One region of the Janthinobacterium sp. NKUCC08_JDC genome, then DNA from elsewhere that is predicted to be linked to it. Evidence: predicted binding sites of a transcription regulator. Region 1 holds the regulator's gene; each other region holds the start of a gene.

Region 1 (7,238 bases):
GATCAAGGATATGATCGCTTCCGAACGCGCGCCGCTGACCCTGTTCTTCGAATCGTTCGCCTTCAAGCTGGGCGTGCCGCTGGACGCCGATTTCGTCTTCGACGTGCGGGCCTTGCCCAATCCCTATTACGACCTGGCGCTGCGCCCGCTCGACGGCCGCGACGCGCCCGTGATCGCCTTCCTCGACGCGCAGCCGAGCGCGCTGGAACTGCTGGCCGACATCCGCGCCTTCATCGAAAAATGGCTGCCGTCATTCAAGTCCGACAACCGCAGCTACCTGACGGTGGCCCTCGGTTGCACGGGTGGCCAGCACCGCTCCGTGTACATGGCGGAACGGCTGGCGCAATACTTCGGCCCCAACGAGCGCGTCGTGCTGCGCCACCGCGAGCGCTCCTAGTTAATTCAGGTGGCGCAGCGGATGCGCTGACGCCGGCCAGACCGGTGCGAAGAAGCGCGCCACCATGGCAGCATCGACCTCGTCCAGGCTTGATGGGTTCCAGCGCGGCGCATTGTCCTTGTCGACCACCAGCGCACGCACGCCTTCGAGCACTTCGCCATGCTCGAAATTGTGGCGCACCACCGTGCGCTCCAGACGCAGACAATCGGCCACGCCCAAGTGAGCCCCGCGCTGCAGCAATTCCAGAGTTACCGACATCATCAAAGGCGAGCGCAGGCGCATGGCCGCCAGCGCCTTGCTGGCGAACGCGCTGTCGTCCTGCGCCAGCGAGGCCATGATGGCCGCCACGGAGCCGGCGCCGAAGTGACGGTCCAGCGCCACGCGCGCCGCCGCCAGCGAGGCGATACCCGCCTCGGCCTGGAACGGCGCCGCCAGCGCCTTGATGGCAACCGGCAAGGCCTCGCCCGGCGTCGACTCGAACAGGGCCAGCAGCGCCCCCATCTGCGCCTCGGGCAGGTAGACATCGGCCAGGTCCGTGTACAGGGCGTCGGCCGCGTTGATCGTCAAGCCCGTCAAGCCCAGGTACAGGCCCAGCTGGCCGGCCAGGCGGGACAGGAAATAACTGCCGCCCACATCCGGGAACAAGCCAATATTAACTTCCGGCATGGCCATGCGCGTGCGGCCCGTGACGATGCGCAGGCGGTTGCCGGGTCCGGCTTGCGCCACGCCCATGCCGCCGCCCATCACCACGCCATCCATCACGGCGATATACGGTTTCGGATAGAAATGGATCACATGATTTAACGCGTATTCTTCCGTAAAGAAATCTTCCAGCAAGGCGCTGCCGCCTTGCGGCGTGGCCAGGCCCGCATCGTAGAAGAAACGGATGTCGCCGCCGGCGCACAGTGCTTTCTCGCTGCTCGAGCGGATCACGACGGCGTCCACCTGCGGATCGTCGCGCCAGGCCAGCAGGGCAGCGCTCAGGGCGCGCACCATCTCCAGCGACAGGGAATTCAAGGCTTTCGGACGGTCGAGCACGATGTGCCCCGTGCGGTTGCGGATGGAGGTCTGGACGAAGTCGCTCATGGCAGGCGTGAAAAAAGTAAAAGTACAAACATTCTAGCGCCTGCGCGGGGAACATTGCGTTCAAAAGGTCCAGGCGCAAAAAAGGGCGCAATGTGCGCCCTTAGTTGATCACAACTGCTGAAAGCGGGTGGCCTTAAACGGCGACGACGGCGTCTTCCTCGGAGTTGTCTGGCAGATGCTTGATCGCCTCTTTACCGTGCCCTTGCACTTTGGTTTTGTATTTCATCACTTGCCTATCGAGCTTGTCGATCAGGGCATCGATCGCGGCATACAGGTCTTGTGCCAGGCTTTCCACATAGACGGTTTTGCCACTTAAACGCAGGTTGACTTCGGCCTTTTGACGTTTTTCTTTCTCTTTGAGGTTATCCACGGTCAGAATCACGGCGATATCGATAACTTGATCGAAATGACGTTTCACGCGTTCCAGCTTCGTTTGTACGTATTCACGGATGGCTGGTGTCACTTCGAGATGATGTCCGCTGATGGTGAGATTCATACACACTCCTAAAGATGATCGGGTTCGTGCGGTCCATCCTATCCGGCCCGCAGAGGAACCGAAAAAAACTTACAAACACTTACGCAGGCTCACTGGCGGAATTTTCAACGCTTCCCGGTATTTGGCAACAGTACGTCGCGCAATCACCATGCCTTGTTCCCCCAGCATGTCCGCAATCTTACTGTCGGATAAAGGATTTTTAGGGTCTTCTGCTCCTGTCAGTTGCACGATCAATGCCCGTATCGCCGTCGATGACGCTTCGCCCCCCGCTTCGGTGGCGACGTGGCTACCAAAGAAATATTTCAACTCGAACATGCCGTGCGGGGTCAGCATGTACTTTTGAGTTGTTACCCGCGAGATAGTACTCTCGTGTAAACCCAGTGTATCAGCTATTTCACGGAGCACAAGGGGGCGCATGGCAACGGCCCCATGCGAGAAAAAGTTCTTTTGTCTTTCTACTATCGCCTGTGCCACGCGCAAAATCGTGTCGAAACGCTGGCGCATATTCTTGATCAGCCACTTGGCTTCCTGCAACTGTGCGCCCATGGCGCCCTCGCCCTTGCCCTGCTTGAGCAGGTTGGCGTACATGGCGTTGACGCGCAGGCGCGGCATGACGTCGTTGTTCAGGGTCACTTGCCAGCCATTGCGCGCGCGCTTGACGACGACGTCGGGCACCACGTAATCGGACACGTCCGAGGCGAACACGGCACCCGGATGCGGATTGCACTGGCGAATCACCGTCTGTGCTTCGCGCAAGTCTTCATCGTCGCAATCGAGGGCTTTTTTCAGCTTGTTGAAATCGCGCTGGGCAAACCAGGCCAGGTGCTTTTCCACGATGACGAGCGCCATGCGCCGCGTCACCATGGCGATGTGCGGCAAGCGCTTGATCTGCAGCGCCAGGCATTCGGACGCATTGCGCGCGCCCACGCCGGGCGGATCGAAACTTTGCAGCAGCGACAAGGCCGTGCGCATCTCGTCGGCGTCGATTTCCAGCTCTTCCGGCAGGCGCGCCAGGATGTCGTCGAGCGACTCTTCCAGGTAGCCATTGTCGTCGAGCGCGTCGATGATCAGCTCGACCAGCGCGCGGTCGCGCAATTCAAGCACCGTCACGCGCATCTGCTCCATCAGGTGTTCGCGCAGGGTGCAGTGATGGGCCTCGAGTTGCGGGCGGGAATCTTCGTCGTCGGGCGCCTTGCCCCGGCTCGCCTCGCTCCAGTCACTGTCGCCGCCGTCCGCGGCGGCCGGGCCCTCGCCCGCCTCGCCGTCAAAGGTTTCCGCTTCGGCAGGCGCGGCAGGCGCCTCCTGGCCTGGCGCCTGGGGCGGCGCTTCGGCCGGCGCCGCCGTGGAACTCAAGGCCCCGTCCGACAGCAGGCGCAGCGAACGGTCGAGCGGATCGTCGAGGCGCTCGAGCAAGGGATTGTCCGTCAGCAGTTGCTCGAGTTCCTGGTGCAATTCCAGGGTCGACAATTGCAACAGGCGTATCGATTGCTGCAACTGCGGCGTCAGTGCCAGGTGCTGCGAAGTGCGCAGCTGCAATGATTGTTTCATTGGCTTACATGCGGAAGTGTTCGCCCAGATAGACCCGGCGTACCGACTCGTTCGCGATGATGTCGTCGGGGCGTCCCGACGCCAGTACCGAGCCCTGGTTGATGATGTAGGCACGGTCGCAAATACCCAGCGTCTCGCGCACATTATGATCGGTGATCAGCACGCCGATATTGCGCTCCTTCAAGAAGCGCACGATGCGCTGAATCTCGATCACGGCGATCGGATCGACGCCGGCGAACGGCTCGTCGAGCAGCACGAAACGGGGATCCGTGGCCAGCGCGCGGGCGATTTCCACGCGGCGGCGCTCGCCGCCCGACAGGGACAGGGCCTGGTTCTCGCGCAGCTTTTCAATCTGCAAATCGGCCAGCAGTTTATCCAGGCGCTCCTCGATCTCGGCCTTCTTCAGGGGACGGCCTTCGACGGTCTGGATTTCCAGCACGGCGCGGATATTGTCTTCCACCGTCAGCTTGCGGAAGACGGACGCTTCCTGCGGCAGATAGGACAAGCCCATCTGCGCGCGGCGGTGGATCGGCAGGCTGGAAATGTCCACGCCGCTGATATCGATGCTGCCGCCGTCCGACGGCACCAGGCCGACGATCATGTAGAACGAGGTGGTCTTGCCGGCGCCGTTCGGGCCCAGCAAACCCACCACTTCGCCGCATTCGACTTGCAGCGAGACATCATGCACGACTTGCCGCTTGCCATAGGTTTTTTGTAGACCGCGAACGATCAGGGTGCTGCCGCAACGAGTATTGTCCATTATTTCTTTCCTGGCGCAGGCGTGGCCGGCGCTTTCTCCGCTTCCGGCGCCTTGGTCTTCGGCTGGATCACCATGCGCACGCTGCCGCCATCGGAGGTACTGGTGCCGCTGTCGGAATTTTCCATCTTGAATACTTCCTTGCGGCTGTCATACGAGATGAAGGCGCCATTGGCCACGTCGGTTACTTTCGTGCCTTCCAGACGCGTCAGCTTGGCCTTGGAAAACAGTTTCACCACTTCCGTCTTGTTGTCGTATTCCACGCGCTCCGCTTCGCCTTCGACCCACAGGTCGCCCGCGCCATCGCGCTTCTGGCGGAACGTGGCCAGCTTGCCGGGATCGGCCCAGAAGGTGATGAACTGGTAGCCTTGCGGGTCTTCCGTGATCAATGCCCGGCCCGCCTTCATGGTCAGGGTGCCCTTGACCAGCACGACGTCGCCCGTCAGGGTACGCACCTGCTTGACGTCATCGACGTGGCCGCTGCGTGCCGTGATGACGGCTTCCTTCTCGGAATCGGCTTTCTCGGCATGCGCCACGCCCATGATGGCCAGCGAAAATACGGTCAACAGCAAGATGTTCTTCATAGTATGGTTTCCTTGTTTCATTCTGTCATTTTGCCGCCGCGGCAGGGCGCGGTTTCGGCGGGAGGACCATGCGCAGCGCATTCTGCACTTCCACCACGCCCGTGGCGTTATTGGCTTTCATGCCGATGCCATTGAGGCGCGAAGTCCCCGTCAGGATATCGACAGGCACGTCCGTTTCCATTCTTTCCTCGTCCGGAAACACCGTCAGCGCTTCCGTCCTGACCGTCAGGTTCTGCGCCTTCGGACTGGCCGCGCGGTCGATCACGACCTTGCGGTGCAGTTGCAGCCGGGTATTGTCCTGGTCGATATGCGCCAGTTCCGCATTCATGTTCAACGGCGGCATGCCTGGCGTGAGCTTGCGCACGAAGGGCTGGTCGATATCGGACGAATCGTCGGCCGGATAATGCGTGAGCTTGGTGCCCGACACGATATAGCTGGGCTTACCCGTCAAATCCATGCGCACCAGGCTGAAATTGGTGATGAAATAATCGGGCTCATCCAGATGCTTGCTGGCCTTGATGTCCTGGCTGTTCTTGTTCATCACTTCGAGCAGCCAAAAGCTGGCCAGCGCGACAACAACCGCACCCAGCAGGGTAAAAATCGTGCGCCAGCGATGGGCGCCTCCTGGCTTACGCATAGGGTTTCACTCTTTCCAATATCACTGGCGGCAAGGTGCGCCTCACTCCAGGAACGGCGCCATGACGCGCGCATAGTTGTCCTGGGCGCGCAGCAGGAATTCGCAGATCTCGCGCACCGCGCCGCGGCCGCCGCCGGCCTGCGTCACATGGTGCGCCAGGTCCTGCGCTTCCGGACGCCCGCCCGGCACGCTGACGGCAAAACCGACGCGTTTCAGGATGGGCGCATCGATGACATCGTCGCCGATATAGCCGCATTGCTCTTCCGTCAAGCCCGTCAGCGCCAGCAGTTCGCGAAATGGCGTCAGCTTGTCGTGACCGCCCTGGTGCACATGGGTAATGCCCAGGTCTTGCGCGCGGCGTGCCGTAATGGCCGAGCGGCGCGCGCTGATGATAGCCGTCTGCACGCCCGATTCCTGCAGCAGCTTGATGCCCAGGCCATCATACACATTAAACGTTTTCATCATCTCGCCATCGGGGCCGAAATGCAGGCTGCCGTCGGTGAGCACGCCATCGACGTCAAAGATCATCAGTTTGACCTTGGCCGCGCGCGCCAGGTTGTCCGCCACGCTGTCCATCAGATCACCTTCGCTTGCGTCAGGTCATGGATATGCAGCGCGCCCACCAGCTTGCCGTCGGCATCGACGACCAGCATCTGGTTGATGCGGAACTGCTCCATCACGGCCACGGCATCGACGGCCAGGCGTTCGGGCGCGATGCTGCGCGGCTGCGCATGCATGACGTCGCGGATCGCCACTTGCGTGAAATCCTGCACGCGCTCGAACATGCGGCGCAAGTCGCCATCCGTAAACACGCCCACGGGGCGGTTGTCCGCGTCGACGATGGCCGTCATGCCCATGCCCTTCTTCGTCATTTCTTCCAGCGCCTGCAGCAGGGATGCCTCTACCGGCACTTTCGGCACCCTTTCGCCGCTGCGCATGACGTCATGCACATGCGTGAGCAGGCGGCGACCCAGGGCGCCGCCCGGGTGCGAGCGGGCGAAATCTTCTTCCTTGAAGCCGCGCAAGTCGAGCAAGGCCACGGCGATCGCGTCGCCCAGGGCCAGGGTGACAGTGGTGCTGGCCGTCGGCGCCAGGTTTAGCGGACAGGCTTCTTTCTCAACAGAAATATCCAGGTGCACATCGGCCAGCTGGGCCAGGCTGGAATTCGGTTTGCCCGTCATGGAAATCAGTACGCCGCCCATGCGCTTGACGACAGGCATGATGGCCATCAGTTCGGACGACTCGCCCGAGTACGATATGGCAATAAAAGCATCGTCCGAGGTGACCATGCCCAGATCGCCATGGGCCGCTTCTGCCGGATGCACGAACAGGGCCGGCGTGCCGGTGGAAGCGAGGGTGGCGGCAATCTTGCGCGCGATATGGCCGGACTTGCCGATGCCGGAGACGACGACTCTTCCTTTGCATTGCAGCAACAGCGCCACGGCGCGGCCCACGCTGTCGTCCGTGGCAAGGCGCGCGTGCAGCGCAACGATGGCGTCGGACTCGATCTGCAAGGTGGTGCGGGCCAGCGCAACAGCGCGCTCGGTCGTCGCTTGCATGTCAATTCGATCAAAAGCTTTCAGCATTGTTTTTTCATGGGTTACACTCATGCCCAAAGTATAAACGAATTAGGAAAGCAAAAAACTTGCCAGTCACAACAAACAACGATTTCCATTGACCGTACCGGGCAACCCATGTTTTCCTCGCTTGAACTGACCCTGATGTTACTCGGC
Region 2 (7,238 bases), on a different contig from region 1:
GCGATTTTTCGGAAGTGAACTCGAAGGGCGAAGTACTGATCGTTGAAGATACGCCGGCTTCGCTGAAGCTGTTGAGCGATTTGCTGGGCGGCGCCGGCTATGCCGTGCGCCAGGCGCCGAACGGTGAGCTGGCTCTGTGGACGGCTCAGGCGCGCCCGCCTGAGCTGATCCTGCTCGACGTGCGCATGCCCGGCCTCGACGGCTTTGAAGTGTGCCGCCGCCTGAAGGAGATACCGTCCCTGTGCCAGGTGCCGGTGATCTTCCTGTCGGCCCAGTACGATACGGACGACAAGGTGCGCGGCTTTGCGCTGGGCGCCGTCGATTTCATCGCTAAACCCTTCCAGGCCGAGGAAATCCTCGCCCGCACCGACGCCCACGTGCGCCTGGCGCGGGCGCAGCTGCAACTGGCGCAGGAGCGCGCCAACCTGGAACGGCGGGTGGCCGAACGCACGGCCGAACTGGAGCAAGTGGCCAGCACACTGGCGCGCGAAGTGCAGATCCGCCGCGCGAATGAAGAATTGCTGCGCCTGTCGGGCCAGGTCTTCGAAGCGACCCAGGACGCCATCTTGATCACCGATGCGGCCGGCGTCATCGTCACGGCCAATCCCGCCTTTACGCGCATCACCGGCTACGCGGCGCAGGAAGTGGTGGGTACGGACATCATGCGCCTGCACGCCGAATACACGGGCGAAGCGGTGCTGCTGGCCCTGCGCCAGGGCTTGCGCAGCAGCGGCTGCTGGTCGGGCGAGGTGCAAACGCGGCGCAAGAGCGGCGATACCTATCCCTGCCTGCTCAGCGTCTCCACCGTGCACGGACCCGATGGCGCCGTCGTCAACTATATCGGCGTATTCCTCGACATCAGCGAACGCAAGGCCGAGCAGCATCTGATCGATTTCCTTTCCTACCACGATGCGCTGACCGGTTTGCCGAACCGCGTGCTGCTGCGCGAGCGCTTCGAGCAGGCGCGTGCGAACGCCGTGCGCGACAGCCAGCAGGTGGTGCTGATGTGCCTCGACCTGGACCGTTTCAAGAATATCAACGATTCGCACGGCCAGGCCGTCGGCGACAAGGCGCTGCAAGTGGTGGCGCGTTTCCTGTCCGGCTGCGTGCGCGAAGGCGACACGGTGGTGCGCCAGGGCGGCGACGAATTCCAGATCCTGCTGCAGGACGATGCCCTGCTGGGGCGTACCCTGGGGCTGGCGCAAACGATCCTGGCCGGCTTGCGCGAAGAACTCAGCGTCGATGGCGAACGCCTGGCGCTGACGACCAGCATCGGCATCGCCATGTGTCCGGCCGACGGCGACAGCCTCGATGACGTGCTGCGCCACGCCGACACGGCCCTGGTGCGCGCCAAGGAAATGGGGCGCGACCATTACGCCTTCTTCACGGAGCGCATGGGCAGCGATATCCGCGCCCGCCTGGCGATGCAGCAGCAGCTGCGCGGCGCCATCTGCCGCGATGAATTCGAAGTGCACTACCAGCCGCAGATGTGCTTGCGCACGGGTGCCTTGCTGGGCGCGGAAGCCCTGCTGCGCTGGGATAACCCGGTGCTGGGCAAGGTGCCGCCCGGCCTGTTCATCGCACTGGCAGAGGAATACGGCTCGATCACGGCCATCGGCGAATGGGTGCTCGAAAGCGTGTGTGCGCAAATCCGCGCCTGGCACGACGCTGGCCTGGGCAGCATCAAGGTGGCCGTCAACCTGTCCGGCAAACAGTTCGCACAGGACCGCACGGTGCCGTTCGTCGAGGCGGCCTTGCGCAAATACGGTATCGCGCCCGCCTGCCTCGGCATCGAGATCACGGAAAGCACGGTGATGGGCGACCCGGACAAGGCCGTGGCGGCCCTCACGCGCCTGAAGGATATCGGCGTGGGCATTTCGCTCGACGATTTCGGCACCGGCTATTCCAGCCTCGGCTACCTGAAACGCTTTCCCATCGACGTGCTGAAGATCGACAAATCCTTCGTCGACGACGTCACCACCAGCAGCAGCGACGCGGCTATCGCCCGTTCCGTCATCTCGCTGGCGCACAACCTCGACATGCGCGTCATCGCCGAAGGCGTGGAAACGCGCGAACAGGTCGACTTCCTGACGGAACACGGCTGCGATGAAATGCAGGGCTATTTTTTCAGCCGCCCCCTGGCCGCGGAAGCCTTCACGGCCTTGCTGCGCGAACGGCGCACCCTGGCCGTAACAGTGGCCGTGGCCTGAGCGCCGCGGTGCGGCAGATGCACCATGCCGGTGCGCCCGCCGCAGCGCGGTGCACGATTCTCACTTTTCCTTCCCCTGACGCTGGCACATATCCTGCTTAGGTAATCGCTTATTTACGCGATTGCCCCGCATGCCAGACAGCACCCGACCAGTCACGCCTTTACCAGCCAGCGCGCACAGCGCCTGGCAGGCGCAGCTGCGCCTGGGCTTTGCCTTGCACGATGGCGTCAGCCGCCTCGTCGAGCGCACGCATAGCGGCCCCCTTCGCGTGCAAAAGCCCCTGTACCCGGAAGGCGGCGCCGTCTGCCACGCCATCATCATCCATCCGCCCGGCGGCGTCGTGGGCGGCGACCAGCTGGCAGTCGACGCCACGGTGGGCGAGGGCGCGCACGCCTTGCTCACGTCGCCGGGCGCGGCCAAATGGTACCGCGCCAATGGCCATGTCTCGGGCCAGCACATCGTGCTGCGCGCCGGTAGCGGCGCGGCCATCGAGTGGCTGCCACAGGAAAGCATTTTCTTCGACCAGGCGTGCGTGCGCCTGCGCCACGAAGTGGAACTGGCGCCGGAAGCCCGCTACATCGGCTGCGACATCGTCTGCCTGGGCCGCAGCGCCTCGGGCGAAGTTTTCAATACGGGCAGCATCAGCCAGCAGGTGCAGATTCGCCGTGGCGGCAAGCTGCTGTGGTGGGAACAGGGTGTGCTGGCTGGCGGCGGCGCGCTGATGGCCAGCCCACTGGGCTTGGCGGGCCACACTGTGTGCGCCACCCTGATCGCCGTCGGCGCCCCCGTTCCTGCCGCCGTGCTGGCGGCCGTGCGCGGGATCGCCGTGCCGGCCGGCGCCGCGTTTGGCGCCACGCACATGAAATCGCTGGTGGTGGTGCGCCTGCTGTGCGGCGACAGCGAGGCGGCGCGCCGCGTCATGCTGGCCGCCTGGCAGCTGCTGCGCCCCGCCATGCTGGGACGCGATGCCGTCGTACCCCGCATCTGGAACACTTAATCAGGAAAGAACAAGGAAAACCATGGACCTGACTCCCCGCGAAAAAGACAAGCTGCTCATTTTTACGGCCGCGCTGCTGGCTGAACGGCGCCTGGCGCGCGGCTTGAAATTGAATTATCCGGAAGCGGTGGCACTGATCAGCGCCGCCATCATGGAAGGCGCGCGCGATGGCAAGTCGGTGGCGCAGCTGATGTCGGACGGTACCAAGATCCTCTCGCGCGCCGACGTCATGGACGGCATCGCCGAGATGATCCCCGACATCCAGGTGGAAGCGACCTTCCCCGATGGCAGCAAGCTGGTGACCGTGCACCACCCGATACCGTAGTTTTTTGAGAAGGAGCCCCTCATGACCCCAGGCGAATACCAATTGGAAGAAGGCGAAATCAGCTTGAATGCCGGGCGCGCCACGGCCACCGTGGTGGTGGCCAACCGGGGCGACCGGCCGATACAGGTCGGCTCGCACTTCCACTTTTTTGAAGTCAACCCGGCGCTGGCTTTCGAGCGCTGGCGCGCCTACGGCATGCGCCTGAACATCACGGCCGGCACGGCCGTGCGCTTCGAGCCGGGCCAGCAGCGCACGGTGGAACTGGTGGCGCTGGCGGGCGAGCGCAAGGTCTATGGCTTCAATGGCGAAGTGATGGGCGAACTGCAAGACACACCACCGGGAAAGGATTGAGATGGCCAGCATTCCCCGCAGCGCGTATGCCGAGATGTTCGGCCCCACCAAGGGCGACCGCATCCGCCTGGCCGACACGGAACTGTTCATCGAGATCGAGCATGACTATGCGATCTACGGCGAAGAGGTGAAATTCGGCGGCGGCAAGGTGATCCGCGACGGCATGGGCCAGTCGCAGCGCTGCGCGGCCGAGGTGATGGATACCGTCATCACGAATGCCGTCATCCTCGACCACTGGGGCATCGTCAAAGCCGACATCGGCTTGAAGAACGGCCTGATCTTCGGCATCGGCAAGGCGGGCAATCCGGACATCCAGCCTGGCGTGACCCTGGCCATCGGCGGCGCCACCGAGATCATCGCCGGCGAAGGCATGATCATCACGGCCGGCGGCGTCGACACGCACATCCACTTCATCTGCCCGCAGCAGATCGAAGAAGCGCTGATGAGCGGCGTGACCACCATGCTGGGCGGCGGCACGGGACCGGCCGTGGGCACGGCCGCCACCACCTGCACGCCGGGACCGTGGCATTTGCACGCGATGCTGGCGGCGGCCGATGCCTTCCCCATGAACCTGGGCTTCATGGGCAAAGGCAACGTCAGCTTGCCGCTGCCGCTGGAAGAGCAGGTGCGCGCGGGCGCCATCGGCCTGAAACTGCACGAAGACTGGGGCAGCACGCCGGCCGCCATCGACAACTGCCTGTCCGTCGCGGACCGCATGGATATCCAGGTGGCGCTGCACAGCGATACCCTCAACGAGGGCGGTTTTCTCGAGCACACGCTGGCCGCCTTCAAGGACCGCACCATCCACACGTTCCACACGGAAGGGGCGGGCGGCGGCCATGCGCCAGACATCATCGCCGCCGTGGGCCAGTCCAACGTGCTGCCCTCGTCGACCAACCCGACGCGCCCATTCACCGTCAACACGCTCGACGAGCACCTGGACATGCTGATGGTGTGCCACCACCTGGATCCGGCCATTGCCGAAGACGTGGCGTTTGCCGAGTCGCGCATCCGCCGCGAAACCATCGCTGCCGAAGACATCCTGCACGACATCGGCGCCATCTCGATGATGTCGTCCGACTCGCAAGCGATGGGGAGAGTGGGCGAGGTGATCATGCGCACCTGGCAGACGGCGCACAAGATGAAGGTGCAGCGGGGTGCGCTGGCGCCCGACACGGCGCGCAGCGACAACTTCCGCGCCAAGCGCTACATCGCCAAGTACACGATCAATCCGGCCATCACGCACGGGATTGCGCACGTGGTGGGCTCCATCGAGGCGGGCAAGATCGCCGACATCGTGCTGTGGAAGCCGGCTTTTTTCGGCGTCAAGCCGTCGATGATTCTGAAGGGCGGCATGATCGCGGCTGCGCAGATGGGCGACCCGAACGCGTCGATCCCCACGCCGCAGCCCGTGCACTACCGCATGATGTTCGGCGCCTTCGGCGGGGGCCTGAAAAAGTCGTTTACCTTTGTCTCGCAGGCAGCCTACGACCTCGATATCGGGCATCAGCTGAAACTGAACAAATCCGTCATCGCCGTGAAGAACATGCGCGGCTTGCGCAAGCACGACATGATCCACAACAGCGCCACGCCGCACATGGAAGTGGACCCGGAAACCTACGCCGTGCGCGCCGACGGCCAGCTGCTCGTGTGCGAAGCGGCCGCCGTGCTGCCGATGGCGCAGCGCTATTTTCTATTTTAAGCAGGAGACAAGCATGCTGACTTTGCATACCAAACTGGGACCTGGCGATGAACGTACGCCGTTTGCCCAACTTGTGTTGCCCTACGACCAGCGCGAAAAATGCCGGCTGCGCGCCGTGCTGTCGAATGGCGACGACGTGGCCGTGTTCACCGTGCGCGGCACGGTGCTGCGCGACGGCGAACGCATGACGGGGCCGGAAGGGCAGGTGGTGCGGATCGTTGCCGCGCGCGAGCCGACCTATCTGGTGCAATGCGCCGATGCGCACACCCTACTGCGTTGCGCTTTCCACCTGGGGAACCGCCATACGCAGGCGCAGGTGGGCGACGGCTTTTTGCGCATCCGCAAGGACGTCGTATTGAAGGAGATGCTCGAAGGCTTACAGGCGATGGTGACGGAAGAAAGCGCACCGTTCGAGCCCGAGGCGGGCGCATACGGCGGCGGCCATGGCCACCACGACGGCCACGGCCAGCACTTGCTGGCGCCCGTGCCGCTGCGGCAGAAAATCCACCGTCCCGGCGATGTGCCAGGCGCTGCGTGATGCAGGCATCGGCCCTGCTGCATTTGCTGCAGTTCGCCAGCCCGGCCTTGCCGATCGGCGCCTACAGCTATTCGCAGGGGCTGGAAGCGGCGCTGGAGTCAAGCCTGGTGCACGACGCGGTCACGGCGCGCGAATGGATCGCCGAGCATCTGGCGCAGGTGGTGGCGCGCTGGGAAGCGCCTTTGTGCTGGCGGCTGATGCAGGCGTTCGAGGCGCAGGATTTGCGCGCCGTGCAGCGCTGGAGCGAGCGTTTCATCGCGTCGCGCGACACGGCGGAATTTCGCGCCGAAACCATCCAGATGGGCTATTCCTTGACCAAGCTGCTGGCCGAACTGGGCGTGGCCGACGGCGTCCTGATCGACATGCTGCAGGGCCAGCCGGAAGTGGCCTTGCCGACAGCGTATGCCTGCGCCGTGGCGGCACTGGCGATTCCCCCCGAAGAGGCGCTGCTGGCCATGCTGTTCGCCTGGGCGGAAAACCAGGTGCTCGTTTGCGTGAAATCCGTGCCGCTGGGGCAGGTGGCAGGGCAGCGCCTGCTGCTGTCGCTGCGCCCGGACTTGGAAGCGGCGGCCCTGACGGCGCAAACCTTGCCAGACGACGAGATGGGCAACTGGGCGCCCGGCCTGTCGCTGCTGTCGATGCGCCACGAAGTGCAGTACAGCCGCCTGTACCGTTCCTGAACACTACAACGAGAGACCATACTATGACATCGATCACTTCCAATCCGCTGCGCGTGGGCATCGGCGGGCCCGTCGGCTCGGGCAAGACGGCCCTGTGCGAAATGCTGTGCAAGGGCATGCGCGAGCGCTACGACATGGCCGTCATCACGAATGACATCTACACCAAGGAAGACATGGAAATCCTGCTGCGCGCCGATGCCTTGCCGGCCGAGCGCCTGATGGGGGTGGAGACGGGCGGCTGCCCGCACACGGCCATCCGCGAGGATGCGTCCATCAACCTGGAAGCGATCGCGCGCATGCAGGCGGATTTTCCCAACCTCGATTTGATCCTCGTCGAATCGGGCGGAGACAATTTGGCCGCCACTTTCAGCCCGGAATTGTCGGACCTGACGATTTACGTGATCGACGTGGCGGGCGGTGAAAAAATCCCGCGCA
Region 3 (7,238 bases), on a different contig from region 1:
TAGGTTATCGTCAGGCTTGTTATTCGAAAAAACCCCTTCCGGTGATCCGGTTGGGGTTTTTTTACGTCTAGTGGTTTGTTGGGTGCCGCAGGTGCTTGTCGGCTTACGCGCTGCGCGCTAAGCCGACCTACGTTGATTGGATGGCGGGTAGGTCGGATTAGCGTAGCGTAATCCGACAACATTGTTGACATTCGCGTGGTGATTGCCTGCTACGCGCTTGTGCGTCAAGCCGACCTGGGGTATAATTCGCCTCCTCAGATCAGACGACTTGCTGCCCCGCTGGGAGCAGGTTGTTGAAAAAGTTATGCCTGATGACCATAGCAAGTTGGTACCACCCCTTCCCATCCCGAACAGGACCGTGAAACAACTTTGCGCCGATGATAGTGCTGCAACCAGTGTGAAAGTAGGTTATCGTCAGGCTTGTTATATAAAAAACCCCGCTAGGTGCGGGGTTTTTTTCGTTTGCAGCATTCATCGGATCAGATGCCCCAGGTGATGCTTTCATTTTCCGCCTTGGCCGATCGCAGCATTTCCATCAGGGGATAGGCGCGCTGCGAAAAATGCACTTTTTGCGCGCGCGCATGGGCGCCCGTTTCACCATCTTCCAGGGTTTCCGGAGTATGCACATCGTGTTCGATGTCGTTTTCCGGATGCAACTTGCTTTCCGCGACTTCTTTTTCCAGCAAGGCCAGGGCATCGCCCGCTTCGGCTGGCGTGATGACGCCACGCGTGGGGTTCTTGTGCAGAATGTCGAGGATACGCTGGGCATGTTCCTGATACATCAGCACTTCAGGGGAAGATTTGGATTTGAATGAGATCAACATAAGCGCTTTCTGAAACTTGTTGTTAGTGTCGAAACAATATCACGACTTGAAATGTCGCACAGGCCGTCCGTTTGTCCCGGATTGCATATTTGCAAGCCGGATAGGGCCATCTGTTGGACAACGCACGTATTTACAAGAGCTCGCTTATCGTGAAAACACCGGTTTAAGCGATCGTTAAGTCTTAATCCAGTTTCACCGAGTCCATGAAGGTGTCGATGGTGTCACGCGACAGCTTGCTTTCTTCGCCGAGAATGATGATCTGGAAGATGCGTTTATCCTGCGCCACAAAACGGCCGACCAGCAAGACAGGCTTGCCTTGCTGCGTGCCTTTGGCCTCAATGCTGAGCGAACTGCGCTGCTGCGTTCCGGCAGCCGTGCTGCTGGCCGCCGATGCGGATTTTTCGCTGCGCACGGTGCCGTTGATATTTTTCAACAGGGCCGTCTGCATGGCGGGCAGGGCTGCTTGCGCCTGTTCTGCGCTGTCGAGCACGGCGCTGCCGATGGCGAAGGTATTGCCATCGACTTCGCTGGCCGTCATGGTCAGGCTGACTTTCTTGCCATCGAGATCGACCTCCCGCGTCAGCACGGCGGGCTTGCCTGGAAACAAGGCCGTGAACTGGGCGTCGGGGCTGCGATAGTCGCGCCAGTCGAACTTCGGGCTGCAGGCGGACAGGACGCTGGCGGCCGCGAGCGTAGCCAGAAAGAGGGCAATTGATGGTTTTTTCATCAGCAGATGGTAGCAGCGCCGCCCATCACGCGCAATCGCGCACGCGTGGCGTTCGCGCTGGCTGCCTTATATTTCACGCAGCACGCGCCGGTACTGGATCGCTTCGGCGACATGCGCCTGCGTGATGCCGGGGCTGTCCGCCAGGTCCGCGATGCTGCGCGCCACGCGCAATACCCGGTGATAGGTGCGCGCCGACCAGTGCAGGCGCGCTATGGCGCCATGCAGCAGCTGCTCGCCATGCGTTTCCAGGCGACAATGCTGTTCGATTTCCGTGCTGCTCAGGCGCTGGTTCGCTTTGCCCTGGCGTGCCAGCTGCAGGGCAAAGGCTGCCGCGACCCGCGTGGCGATGGCTTGCGTGCTTTCGCCTGCGCCTGCGTGCCGCCCCAGCGCCGCCGGCGGCATGGCGGCCACTTCAATCTGCAGGTCGATACGGTCGAGTAGCGGACCGGACAGGCGGCTGTGATAACGGAGTACGGCGTCCGGCGTGCAGCGGCAGCGTCCCGAAGCATGGCCCAGATAACCGCAGGGGCAGGGATTCATGGCGGCGATCAACTGGAAGCGAGCAGGAAACTCGGCCTGGCGGGCCGCGCGTGAAATGCTGATCACGCCCGATTCCATGGGCTGGCGCAGCACATCGAGCACCCGGCGCTGGAATTCGGCGATTTCATCGAGAAACAGCACGCCGCAGTGGGCCAGCGAGATTTCTCCCGGGCGCGGCACGTTGCCGCCGCCCACCAGGGCCACGCCGGATGCCGTCTGGTGCGGGGCACGGTAGGGGCGTCGTTTCCAGTGTTCCACCTTGAAGAGGCCGCCCAGCGAATGCACGGCGGCCGATTCCAGCGCCTCTTCGTCGCTCATGGGCGGCAGCACGCCGGGGAAGCGGCTGGCCAGCATGGTCTTGCCCGCGCCCGGCGGCCCCACCATCAGGACGTTATGGCCACCCGCGGCCGCCACTTCCAGTGCGCGGCGCGCCTGCTGCTGTCCTTGCACGTCGGCAAAGTCCGGATACGCAAAATCGGGTACGGCCAGCATGGGCTGGTGGCGTTGCAGGACGGTCCGGCTGGCGTGCGCGGCAAAATGCGCGCAGACCTCGAGCAGGCTGTGGGCAGGATAGATGCAGGCATCGCTGACGAGAGCCGCTTCGTCCGCGTTCGCCTGCGGCAGGATGAAGGCGCGTGGCGCGCCTGGCTGGCTGCGTTGCATGGCAAAGGTCATGGCCAGCGCGCCGCGGATGGGGCGCAACTGGCCAGACAGCGACAGTTCGCCCGCGAATTCGTAGTGGTGTAATTGGTCGCCCGGCAACTGGCCGGACGCGGCCAGGATGCCCAGCGCGATGGGCAGGTCGAAGCGTCCCGATTCCTTGGGCAGGTCCGCCGGCGCCAGATTGGCCGTGATGCGCCGCGCCGGCATGTCAAAGCCGCAGTTTTGCAGCGCGGCACGGACGCGGTCGCGCGATTCCTTCACTTCCGTATCCGGCAGGCCGACAATCGTAAACGAAGGCAAGCCATTGGCAAGGTGGACTTCGACACTTACCTCGGGCGCTTCCATGCCGGCCAGGGCGCGGCTTTTCAGGACGGCCAGACTCATCAGACTCCCCTGTGGCGCGGGCGCGGGCAGGACCAGTCTAGCGTATGCAACGCCGTCAAGCTTGAGCTATGCCAGCAAGGCCGTCAATAACGGAGCCTTGCTGGCCGCATCTTACGCCTTGGTGTCGTTCAGGCGCGTTTCCAGTTCGATCAGGCGCAGTTCCAGTGCGTCCAGCTTGGCGCGGGTCTTGGCCAGCACTTGCGCCTGGATATCGAATTCCTCGCGCGTGACGAGGTCGAGGCGGGCGAAGCCCTGGGTCATCATCGATTTCACGTTTTTCTCGATATCCTTGGCAGGCGAGTTTTCGATGGCTTGATGGATCTTGCCTTGCAAGTCGTTAAAGAAGGTATTCATGTCCATGGTCAGTCCTTTTATGGTGCGGCCTGTGCATCGCACCATTGCGGTGCACAGCGGCGTTAATCTGGTGCGAAACTGGGCAAATTCACAATGCTTCAGCAGCCCGTACCCGCATGCCCAGAGGCTTGCAGGGTATGTATGGCCGGAAACGCACCTGTCAAGGTGGCAATAGAGCTGGCACGTATTCTGCTAAAGAAGGTATGAACGCTTTGTGATCTCCAGCCAAGATTTTAAACCTCAACCGCTTTAAAAGTTCAATAAAAGGGAATCGCCATGAAGAATCTGTCCAAGAACATGACTTTAGCTGCAGCGTTGACGCTGGCCATGGCCGCCTTGTGCGGTAGCGCCATGGCCCAGGATGCAGTGGCGGCGCCTGCTGCAGCCGAAGCCGTACCTGATAACGTGGTGAGCTACAACGTGGCGCTGACCAGCGACTACCGTTACCGCGGCATCTCGCAAAGCCGCTTGAAACCGGCCATCAGCGGCGGTGCCGACTATACCCACAACCCGACGGGTTTGTACGTCGGCACCTGGCTGTCGAGCATCAAATGGATCAAGGACGGCGGCGGCGATACCAATCTGGAATGGGACATCTACGGCGGCAAACGGGGCGAGATCAGCAAGGATTTTACCTATGACGTAGGCGGCCTGTACTACTTCTATCCCTCGAATGGGCTGAGCACCAATGCCAACACCTTCGAGCTGTATGGCCAGCTCGGCTATGGCCCGGCCTACATCAAGTACTCGCACTCGACCACCAATCTGTTCGGCGTGGCCGACAGCAAGAACAGCGGCTACCTCGACGTGGGCGCGAATATCGATGTGCACGAAGGCTATCTGCTGAACCTGCATGTGGGCCGCCAGAAAGTTGAGCACAACGATTCCCTCAGCTACACCGACTACAAGCTGGGCGTCACCAAGGATTTTGGCATGGCAACAGTCGCCCTGGCCTACGTCAAAGCCAACATCACGTCGCTGGCACCGAATGGCAAGAATCTGGCGAAATCCGGTCTCGTGCTGACCGTATCCAAAACCTTTTAAGCGAGACTGCCATGAAAATGATTACTGCAATCATTAAACCGTTCAAACTGGACGAAGTACGCGAAGCCTTGTCGGCTATCAATGTGCAAGGCATTACCGTTACCGAAGTCAAAGGTTTCGGCCGCCAGAAAGGTCACACGGAACTCTACCGTGGCGCCGAGTATGTCGTCGACTTCTTGCCAAAAACCAAAATCGAAGCGGCTGTCGATGACGCCATTGTCGACCAGGCCATCGAAGCGATCGAAGGTGCCGCGCGTACCGGTAAAATCGGCGATGGCAAGATTTTCGTCTACAACCTGGAACAAGTCATCCGCATCCGTACCGGTGAAACCGGCAACGAAGCGCTCTAAGGGGAATATTGATGCGTAAAAATATAACAAAATTGCTAGCTGGGTTTGCCTGTCTGTGTGCGTTTGGCGTCGCCGCGCCGAGCTTTGCCGATGCCCCCGCCAAGACGGAGGCGGCCACGACTTCGGCCGTCGCCGCTCCCGCCGTCACGCCGGTGCCTGACGCAGCAGCTCCGGCCGCCGCTCCGGCCCCGGCCGCCGCCGCGCCAGCCGCCGCGCCCGTTGCCAACAAGGGCGATACCAGCTTCATGATGATCAGCACCCTGCTGGTGATCCTGATGACCATCCCCGGCCTGGCCCTGTTCTACGGCGGCCTGGTGCGCTCGAAGAACATGCTGTCGGTGCTGATGCAAGTGTTCATGGTGTTCGCGCTGGTCATCGTGCTGTGGTGTATCTACGGCTACTCGATCGCCTTCACGGAAAAAACCGCCTTCTTCGGTGGCTTCGACCGCCTGTTCCTGAACGGTATCTGGGATCCGGCCAAGGGCACGTTTGCCGCCGCCGCCACCTTCAGCAAGGGCGTCGTCATTCCCGAGTTCGTCTTTGTCGCCTTCCAGGGCACGTTTGCCGCCATCACCTGCGCGCTGATCGTCGGCGCCTTTGCCGAGCGCGCCAAGTTTTCCGCCGTGCTGGCCTTCGTCGTGCTGTGGTTCACGTTCGCCTACCTGCCAGCGGCCCACATGGTGTGGTTCTGGACCGGTCCTGACCTGATCACCAACGCCGCCACTTCGGCCAGCGAAGCCCTGAAGGCTGGCTGGATCTGGCAAAAAGGCGCGCTGGACTTCGCCGGCGGCACCGTGGTGCACATCAACGCCGCCGTTGCCGGCCTGGTGGGCGCGATCATGATCGGCAAGCGCGTCGGCTACGGCCGCGAATCGATGGCGCCGCACTCGCTGACGATGACCATGATCGGTGCGTCGCTGCTGTGGGTGGGTTGGTTCGGTTTCAATGCCGGCTCCTCGCTGGAAGCGGGCGACGTGGCTGCCCTGGCCTTCGTCAACACCTTGCTGGCCACTGCCGCCGCTACCCTGTCGTGGGTATTTGGCGAGTGGATCAGCAAAGGCAAGCCATCGATGCTCGGTGGCGCATCGGGTGCCGTGGCCGGCCTGGTGGCGATCACCCCTGCGGCCGGCTTTGTCGGCCCGATGGGCGGCCTGGTCATCGGCTTGCTGGCCGGTGTCGTCTGCCTGTGGGGCGTGAATGGCTTGAAACGCCTGATCGGCGCCGACGATTCGCTCGACGTGTTCGGCGTGCATGGCGTAGGCGGCATCCTCGGTGCCTTGCTGACGGGCGTGTTTGCTGCACCACAATTGGGCGGCCAGGGCATCTTCGACTATGTCACCAACAAGATGTCGGCGGATCCGTACTCGATCGGCCACCAAGTGTGGGTGCAAGCGCAAGCGGTCGGCACCACCATCCTCTGGTCTGCCATCATTTCCGTCATCGCCTATAAACTGGTCGACATCGTCATCGGCCTGCGCGTACCGGAAGAAGAAGAGCGCGAAGGCCTCGATATCACCAGCCACGGCGAGCAAGCGTATCATGGCTAAATAATCACTATCTGGCATGCCAGCGTCCCGGCGCGGCATGTCTGGTGGAAAAGGCGCCTCATTGAGGTGCCTTTTTTTCGTTGTGGGAATGTAAAAGGTCTTTAAAACAAGGCTTTTGCCCCGATTTGGGGTACTTACACGGTAATATAGTCGGCAGTTCTGTGTGCTTTTTTGAATACTGCACATAATTTAAGGATGTAACTATGGTTCCCCATCTCGTCACGGCCCTGACCGGACCGCTGCTCGACCTCGAAAAAAAGATTCTGGCCGCGACGCCGGCCATTGAGCGCTGGTTTCGCATGGAGTGGCAAGAGCACACGCCGCCCTTCTATTGCTCGGTAGACTTGCGTAACGCCGGCTACAAGCTGGCGCCCGTCGATACCAATCTGTTCCCTGGCGGTTTTCACAACCTGGCCACGGAAATGCTGCCCCTGTCCGTGCAAGCGGCCATGGCCGCCATTGACAAGTATTGCCCGGACGCCCGCAACCTGCTGATTGTGCCGGAATTGCACAACACCACGCCGCAGTATCTGCAGAACGTGGCGCGATTGATGCAGATCTTCCGCCAGACGGGGCTGCACGTGCGCTTCGGCTCGTGGTCGCCCGAGATCACCCAGCCGACACCGCTGGCGTTGCCGGATGGCAACATGCTCGTCATCGAACCGCTCGTGCGCCTGAACAATGGCCGCCGCCTGGGCTTGAAGGATTTCGACCCTTGCACGATTCTGCTGAATAACGACTTGTCGGACGGTATCCCCGATATCTTGCAAAATATTCATGAGCAAAGTCTGCTGCCGCCCTTGCA
Region 4 (7,238 bases), on a different contig from region 1:
ATTGCGCCCGCTGCCACGGCATCGAAGCCATTTCGGGCGGCATCGCGCCGGACTTGCGCCAGCTGGACCGCGATTGCTTCGGTATCAAGAATGAGACAAAGAAACAGGCTTGCTACAAGGAGACGGACAATTACTACCTGACCACCATCCGTCACGGTAAAGTGCGCAATGGCGCCGTGTACATGCCGCCGTTCGAAGGCGTGTTCAACCAGGAAGCCATGTGGGCCATCAAGACCTATCTGGAAACCCGCCGCGAATCCAATTAAGTCGAACCGATCACGAAGGAGTCCCATGCGTTCATTTCAACTCCGGGGCATGCGCGCGATGATCTCGCTCGCTTGCCTGGCGCTCTGCGCAGCCGCGCCGGCGCATGCCGACTGGCAGAAAGTGCAGCAGTCGGGCAGCCTGAAAGTGGCTGTGTACAACGAGTTCGCGCCGTTTTCCGACAAGGGCGTTGGCATCGATATCGATATTGCCGAAGCGCTGGCGAAAAAGCTGGGGCTGAAACTGAGTTTGCTGCCATTTCCCGCCGGCGAAAATCTGAACGACGATTTGCGCAATATGGTGTGGAAAGGGCATTACCTCGGTTATGGCCCCGCCGACGTGATGCTGCATGTGCCGGTCGACAAGAAGTTGATGGCGGATAACGACAAGGTTGAGATCTTCGCACCCTACTACGTGGAAACCGTGCGCCTGGTGCGCAGCGCGCAATCCGTGCCGCAATTCGACGGAGTCGCTTCGCTGGCCGGCAAGCGTATCGGCGTGGAAAAGGTGTCGATCGCGGCCATGCTGATGTTGGGCGAAGACAATGGCAAGTACCGCGACGACGTGCGCATCTTCGATACGGCCGCCGAAGCCTTGCAGCAATTGCAGGCGGGCAAGCTCGACGCCGTGCTGGCCAACCGTTCGGAAATCGAATCGGTGCTGAAAAGCGACCCCGCTTTCCCCTTGAGCGAAGTGGCGTTCGCCCGCTTGCCGCGTGCCGGCTGGGCCGTGGGCCTGGCCGTCAGCAAGCAACAGCTCGACGTGGCCAAGTTGCTGCAGGCAGCCATGAACGAGATGGCGGCCAGCGGCGAACTGAAAACGATCTTTGAGAAGTATGGCGTGAAGGAGGCGCGGCCCTGAAGTAGCTTGCTCTGGTTTAAAAGCCCGCGCATCGGAAGAGGCGCGGGCTTTTTAGTTTTAGAAACTATATTGGGCGCTGACACCCAGCAGCCAATTGCGTCCTGGCGCCGCTTCATAGTAGCGTTTGTTGCTGTCGCCGACGATGACGGAGCCCACGTAGGTCTTGTCGAAAAGATTGTTCAGGCGGGCAAATTCCTTGAAGCGCCAGTTCCCCACGTTTTGTTTGGCGTTGAAGCGCGCATTGAACACCGTGTAGCCGGGCGCCGGTTTTTCGATGTTGCTGTCTTCCGCGTAGACCTGGTTGCTGGCCACGCTTTCCAGCGCCGCGCCAAAGCGGTCGAGCTTATCTTTCCACGCCAGTTCCGCGAACAGGTTGGCGCTGGGCACGCCAGGCAAACGGCTGCCTTCGCGCACGCTGCCAAACGCCTGGTCATACACGGCGTGCAGGCTGGTCAGTGCTACTTTTGCCGTGAAACCATATGGCAAGTTTGAGTCCAGCGACACTTCCATACCTTGGCGCAAGGTTTTACCTGCATTGCGATAGCTGGTGCGCCCGCCGCTGGACTTGTCGACCACCAGTTCGTCGTTGGTCTTGATCTGGAACACGGCCGCGTTTACGTGGGTGTTGTTGGCGATTCTCGCCTTGATGCCTGCTTCCAGGTTGGTGCTGGTGGCCGGTTTTAGCTGGTAATTGAAGCCGCCGCCCGTGCCCGAGTAAAACAGTTCATTCAAGGTAGGCGCCTCAAAACCGCGCGCGGCGCTGGCGTACACGTTGACGCTCGGCGTCAGTTTATACAGCAGACCCAGCACCGGTGTCGTGTGGCTGAATTCGAGGCTGCCGCTGTCGTTCCCATTGCTGAGATAGTGGTCGTCGACCGCCACTTTCATCTTGCTGTAGCGCACACCTGCGCTCAGCAGCCATGGGCCGCTTTGCCATTCCGTCTGGATATAGGGATCGAGGCTGGAGACGACATTCTGCTCGTCGCGGCGCAGCTTGCCTTTCACGCCAAACGTGTTGCCGATGTAATTTTCATAGCCGGTGCGGTCATCGCTGGAGCGGCCATAGTCGATGCCGATGGTGGTGCTCAGCTTGCCGCCGGCCAACTGGTTCACGTGCAGCCAGTTGGTATCGATGCCGTAGAACTCACGCTGGAAGTCGACCACGCCGCCTGAATGGCTGGGCGGTGCCTGGAAGCCTTTGGTAAAAGCCTGGTACTGGATCACGTCGCGGTTGCCGCCATACACCATCACATGCAGGCGGTCGTCGCCGAACGACTGTTCATAGGTGGCGCCGATTTGCTGGTGGTCGATGCTCTTGCGCGTGTTGTAGCGCTCGGCCAGGGTGCGCTTCGGGTTTTGTGTGTCGCTCGCATCGGTTTCGCCAGCGCGCGGGTCGCGGGCAAACGTGGCCCAGGTGGCGCCCAGCGGATCTTGCGTGTTTCCTTGGTGCAGGCTGTTGGCAACGATGGTCAGCTTGCTGTCCGCACTGGGCTTGACGGTGATCTTGCCGAACGCCTGTTCGCGCGTGGCGGCGCTGTGGTCGCGGAAACCGTCCGTGCGGAAGCGCGAGCCGTCGAGCACGTAGCCGATGCCGCCTGCCTGGCCTTGCGCCGTCAAGTCCACTTTGTTGGTGCCGTAGCTGCCGCCCACCACATTCAATTCGACGGACGGAGGATTTTGCCCATCCTTGGAAAACAGCTGGATCACGCCGCCCGAGTGGTTGCCGTAGATGGCAGAAAACGGTCCGCGCAGCACTTCGATGCGCTCGGCCGTATCGAGGTTGAAGGTGGCGGCCTGGCCTTGGCCGTCGGGCATGCTGGCAGGAATGCCATCGCTGATCAGTTTGACGCCGCGCACGCCAAAGGCCGAGCGTGCGCCGAAGCCGCGCGACGAGATTTGCAAGTCTTGCGCATAGTTCTGGCGGTTTTGCACGACCAGGCCCGGCACGGCGGCCAGCGCTTCTGACGCGTTGACGCGGATTTGGCCATCCTGGATGCGGGCGCTGTCGACGACGTCGATCGAGGCCGGCACTTCCTGGCTTGGATGGGCGATGCGGCTGCCGCTGACGACCACCGTATCCATCAGTTGCCCGTTGGCCGGGGCAGCTGCCTCGGCGGCAAAGACGTGAGGGGCGAGGGTAGCGCTGCCGGCGACAAACAGGCTGGCGATGGTGTTCAGGCGGAAACGGTGCTGCATGCGGATTCTCCAATGTGAATAAAAGCCTGCTTTGGTCGCGTGCGCGGCGCAGGTCTGCATCGTTGTATCAAGCAATATGCCTGCCATGTCTCCATTGGTGGGCTGAAATTATACGCGTGTCAGTGGCATGGCGTTTGCATACAGCAATGTTCAGATGCGCCGATGCCGCGCGCTTTTCCTGTGTTTTGCCATCGAAAGGTGATTATGCCCAACTTCTTCTCGCGCTTGCGCCAAGTGTGCTGGCTGCTGCCTGCGCTCGCCAGCAGCGCCCTCCAGGCTGCTCCATTTGCCTATGTTCCCAATGAAAAATCGGGCACCTTGAGCGTGATCGACACGGCGACCGACCAGGTCGTGCGCCAGATTGCAGCCGGCAAGCGTCCGCGCGGCATCGCCGCCGACCCCACCGGGCGGCAATTGTTTGTCACGGATGCGGCCAGCAGCGCCTTGCTGCTGATCGATAACGCTGGCGGCGCCCCCCTGCGCACGGTGGCGCTGGGCAAGTCGCCCGAAGGCGTCAGCGCTTCGCAAGACGGTCATTACGTGGCCGTGGCCGTCGAGGAAAACAATAGCGTGGCCTTGCTCGATGGGCAGACGGGCGTCTTGCTCGCCGATATCAAGGTGCATGGACGCAATCCGGAACATGCCGTTTTCAGCCCCGATGGGCGCTGGCTGCTGGTCAGCGCGGAAGAGGCTGAACAAGTCGATGTCATTGATGTGGTGCAACGCCGCCAGGTGGCGTCCATCGCCGTGGGATTGCGCCCGCGCGGCATCGGTTTCAGTCCGGACTCGGGCCGCGCCTACGTGGCGTGCGAACTGGTCAATGCCGTCTACGTCATCGACATGGCCGCGCGCAAGGCCATCGCCACCATTCCCGCTGGCAAGAATGCAAACGGCATCGTGGTCCATCCCAGCGGCAAGCAGGTGTATGTCTCGAACGGTATCGATGGCACGGTGATGGTGATCGACACGGCCAGCAACGAGGTCACGGCCACCATTCCCGTCGGCAAGCGCCCGTGGAACATGGCCATCACGCCCGATGGCGCCAAGCTGTACGTGGCCAATGGCCGTTCGAACAGCGTTTCCGTCATCGACACGGCCAGCGCGCGCAAGGTGGCCGATATTGCTGTAGGTGAATTGCCATGGGGCGTGGTGATTCGTTAATGGCACAGGAACAGGTGTTCCAGTCTGGTACACCTGTTCCATTGTGCAGCGGCTCAAGCCCGGGCATGCGCTGAAAAGCACACCGGTATTGACGCTAGGCCCTTGTAACAAGGGTAAAAGCGGCTAAGTTTGTAGTGGGATGCCGAGCTGGCACGGCATTTGCGGAAGACTCCGTGTACTCACCCCATCTGTACCAGGACGTTTGATTTTAATTACAGCAATTCCATTCTAATTAACCCGATAGAGGACGACATGAATCTCGCAGACATCAGCAAACTGGGCGTAGCCAATCCCTTCAAACAACGCTATGACAATTACATCCGCGGCAAATTCGTTGCCCCGGTAAAAGGTGAATACTTTCCTAACATCACACCGATCACGGGCTTGCCATTTTGCGAAATCGCCCGTTCCACGGCGGAAGATGTCGAGCTGGCCTTGGACGCCGCCCATGCCGCCAAGGATGCCTGGGGCAAGACATCGCCTGCCGAGCGCGCCAATATCCTGAACCGCATCGCCGACCGCATCGAACAGAACCTGAGCCTGATCGCCACGGCGGAAACCATCGACAATGGCAAGCCGATCCGCGAAACGATGAACGCCGACATCCCGCTGGCCATCGACCATTTCCGTTATTTCGCCGGCTGCATCCGCGCGCAAGAAGGTTCCGTCGCGCAAATCGATGCGGAAACCTATGCCTACCACTACCACGAGCCGCTCGGCGTCGTGGGCCAGATCATTCCATGGAATTTCCCGATTCTGATGGCTGTGTGGAAACTGGCGCCAGCCCTGGCCGCCGGCAATTGCGTCGTGCTCAAACCGGCCGAGCAGACACCGGCCTCCATCATGGTGTTGATCGAGCTGATCGGCGACCTGCTGCCGCCGGGCGTGCTGAACATCATCAATGGTTTCGGCCTGGAAGCGGGCAAGCCGCTGGCCTCGAGCAAGCGCATCGCCAAGATCGCCTTCACGGGCGAAACAGGCACGGGCCGCTTGATCATGGGCTACGCCGCGCAAAACCTGATTCCCGTCACCCTGGAGCTGGGCGGCAAGTCGCCGAACATCTTCTTTGAAGACGTGATGGACGCGGACGATGACTATTTCGACAAATGCCTGGAAGGTTTTGCCATGTTCGCGCTGAACCAGGGCGAAGTGTGCACCTGCCCATCGCGCGTGCTGATCCAGGAATCGATCTACGAGAAATTCATCGAACGTGCTCTGAAGCGCGTGGCCGCCATCAAGCAGGGCAACCCGCTCGACTCGTCCACCATGATCGGTGCGCAGGCGTCGCAGGAGCAGCTGGAAAAAATCCTGTCCTATCTCGACATCGGCCGCCAGGAAGGCGCCGAAGTGCTGGCTGGCGGCGAGCGCAACACGCAGGCGGGCGACTTGGAAGGCGGCTACTACGTGCGTCCGACCGTATTCAAGGGTAATAACAAGATGCGCATCTTCCAGGAAGAGATTTTTGGACCGGTCGTGTCCGTGACCACTTTCAAGGATGAGGCCGACGCGCTGGCGATTGCCAACGATACCTTGTACGGCCTGGGCGCCGGCCTGTGGACGCGCGACGGTTCGCGCGCCTTCCGCATGGGACGCGCCATCCAGGCGGGCCGCGTGTGGACCAATTGCTACCACCTGTATCCGGCCCACGCCGCGTTCGGCGGCTACAAGCAATCGGGTATCGGCCGCGAAAACCACAAGATGATGCTCGATCACTACCAGCAAACGAAGAACTTGCTGGTGAGCTATAGCCCGAAAGCGCTGGGCTTCTTCTAAACCGGTACACGCGCCGCGCCTGTCAATCCAGGCGCGGCGCGCAGAAAGGGATGCCATGAGTGCAGCAATTGCCCGGGTGGTCGCCACCGATGCGGCGCTGGAAATGATGGACAAGTTGCGCCAGCGTCACGGCCCGCTGATGTTTTTCCAGTCGGGCGGCTGCTGCGACGGCAGCGCGCCCATGTGCTATGCGCTGGGCGAGTTCGATGTCAGCGACACCGACATCTATCTCGGCAATTTGAATGGCACACCGTTCTACATGGGACTCGAGCAATTCGAGTACTGGGAGCATACCCAGTTGATTATCGATGTGGTCGATGGCAATGGCGGCATGTTTTCACTCGACAACGGCACGGGCAAGCGCTTCTTGACGCGTTCGCGCCTGTTCACCGATGAAGAGTGCGCCTTGCTGCATGCCCAGCCGCATGAGCACCGCAAGACTTGATACACACACATACTAATAAAACAGAGGGAGATGACTGTGCAGAAAAAAATCATGGGGATACTCGTCGGTTTGGGTTTGGCATCGCTGGCCCAGGCGGCCGACATGGGCAATGTCACCAATGCCATGCTCGACAGCACGGCGAAGAATCCGGCCAGCGTCCTGTCGTTTGGCATGGGCACGCAGGGCCAGCGCTATTCGCCTTTGACGCAGATCAATGACAAGACCGTGGCCAAGCTGGTGCCGGCCTGGTCGTTCTCGTTTGGCGGTGAAAAACAGCGTGGCCAGGAATCGCAGCCGCTGATTCATAACGGCAAGATGTTCGTCACGGCATCGTATTCGCGCATCTTTGCCGTCGACTTGAAAACGGGCGCCAAGCTGTGGAAGTACGAGCATCGCTTGCCAGACGGCATCATGCCCTGCTGCGACGTGGTCAACCGTGGTGCGGCCCTGTACGGCAACCTGGTGATTTTCGGCACGCTCGACGCCTATCTGGTGGCGCTGGACCAGAATACAGGCAAGATCGTCTGGAAAGAAAAAG

Evidence for each region. The regulator sigma-54, encoded in region 1, starts transcription at its own class of promoters, with help from an activator protein. The targets are predictions, from matches to a motif close to TGGCANGNAANCTGCTTT.
Region 2: KO538_RS00825 (urease accessory protein UreD) is a predicted target of sigma-54. The motif match lies at 2,293-2,310, and genes of this name have one in related genera.
Region 3: KO538_RS28440 (TorF family putative porin) is a predicted target of sigma-54. The motif match lies at 3,671-3,688, and genes of this name have one in related genera.
Region 4: KO538_RS28740 (beta-propeller fold lactonase family protein) is a predicted target of sigma-54. The motif match lies at 3,445-3,462, and genes of this name have one in related genera.

Annotation. Positions count from the first base shown of each region.
Region 1 covers NZ_JAHKQW010000018.1:96,487-103,724, reverse strand. The annotation lists gene rapZ (RNase adapter RapZ) at 1-397, shown strand, start outside; gene KO538_RS26950 (enoyl-CoA hydratase/isomerase family protein) at 398-1,483, opposite strand; gene hpf (ribosome hibernation-promoting factor, HPF/YfiA family) at 1,617-1,979, opposite strand; gene KO538_RS26940 (RNA polymerase factor sigma-54) at 2,049-3,527, opposite strand; gene lptB (LPS export ABC transporter ATP-binding protein) at 3,532-4,287, opposite strand; gene lptA (lipopolysaccharide transport periplasmic protein LptA) at 4,287-4,868, opposite strand; gene lptC (LPS export ABC transporter periplasmic protein LptC) at 4,894-5,505, opposite strand; gene KO538_RS26920 (HAD family hydrolase) at 5,548-6,081, opposite strand; gene KO538_RS26915 (SIS domain-containing protein) at 6,081-7,115, opposite strand; gene KO538_RS26910 (monovalent cation:proton antiporter family protein) at 7,200-7,238, shown strand, end outside.
Region 2 covers NZ_JAHKQW010000001.1:163,208-170,445, reverse strand. The annotation lists gene KO538_RS00830 (GGDEF domain-containing response regulator) at 1-2,210, shown strand, start outside; gene KO538_RS00825 (urease accessory protein UreD) at 2,341-3,207, shown strand; gene KO538_RS00820 (urease subunit gamma) at 3,230-3,532, shown strand; gene KO538_RS00815 (urease subunit beta) at 3,554-3,883, shown strand; gene ureC (urease subunit alpha) at 3,885-5,585, shown strand; gene ureE (urease accessory protein UreE) at 5,599-6,123, shown strand; gene KO538_RS00800 (urease accessory protein UreF) at 6,123-6,803, shown strand; gene ureG (urease accessory protein UreG) at 6,827-7,238, shown strand, end outside.
Region 3 covers NZ_JAHKQW010000024.1:18,080-25,317, reverse strand. The annotation lists rRNA gene rrf (5S ribosomal RNA) at 308-420, shown strand; gene KO538_RS28460 (DUF1840 domain-containing protein) at 480-824, opposite strand; gene KO538_RS28455 (hypothetical protein) at 1,006-1,551, opposite strand; gene KO538_RS28450 (YifB family Mg chelatase-like AAA ATPase) at 1,618-3,138, opposite strand; gene KO538_RS28445 (accessory factor UbiK family protein) at 3,250-3,498, opposite strand; gene KO538_RS28440 (TorF family putative porin) at 3,769-4,536, shown strand; gene KO538_RS28435 (P-II family nitrogen regulator) at 4,548-4,886, shown strand; gene KO538_RS28430 (ammonium transporter) at 4,898-6,433, shown strand; gene gshA (glutamate--cysteine ligase) at 6,637-7,238, shown strand, end outside.
Region 4 covers NZ_JAHKQW010000028.1:543-7,780, forward strand. The annotation lists gene pedF (cytochrome c-550 PedF) at 1-266, shown strand, start outside; gene KO538_RS28730 (ABC transporter substrate-binding protein) at 292-1,125, shown strand; gene KO538_RS28735 (TonB-dependent receptor) at 1,183-3,321, opposite strand; gene KO538_RS28740 (beta-propeller fold lactonase family protein) at 3,526-4,482, shown strand; gene adh (aldehyde dehydrogenase) at 4,735-6,255, shown strand; gene KO538_RS28750 (DUF779 domain-containing protein) at 6,311-6,700, shown strand; gene KO538_RS28755 (PQQ-dependent methanol/ethanol family dehydrogenase) at 6,752-7,238, shown strand, end outside.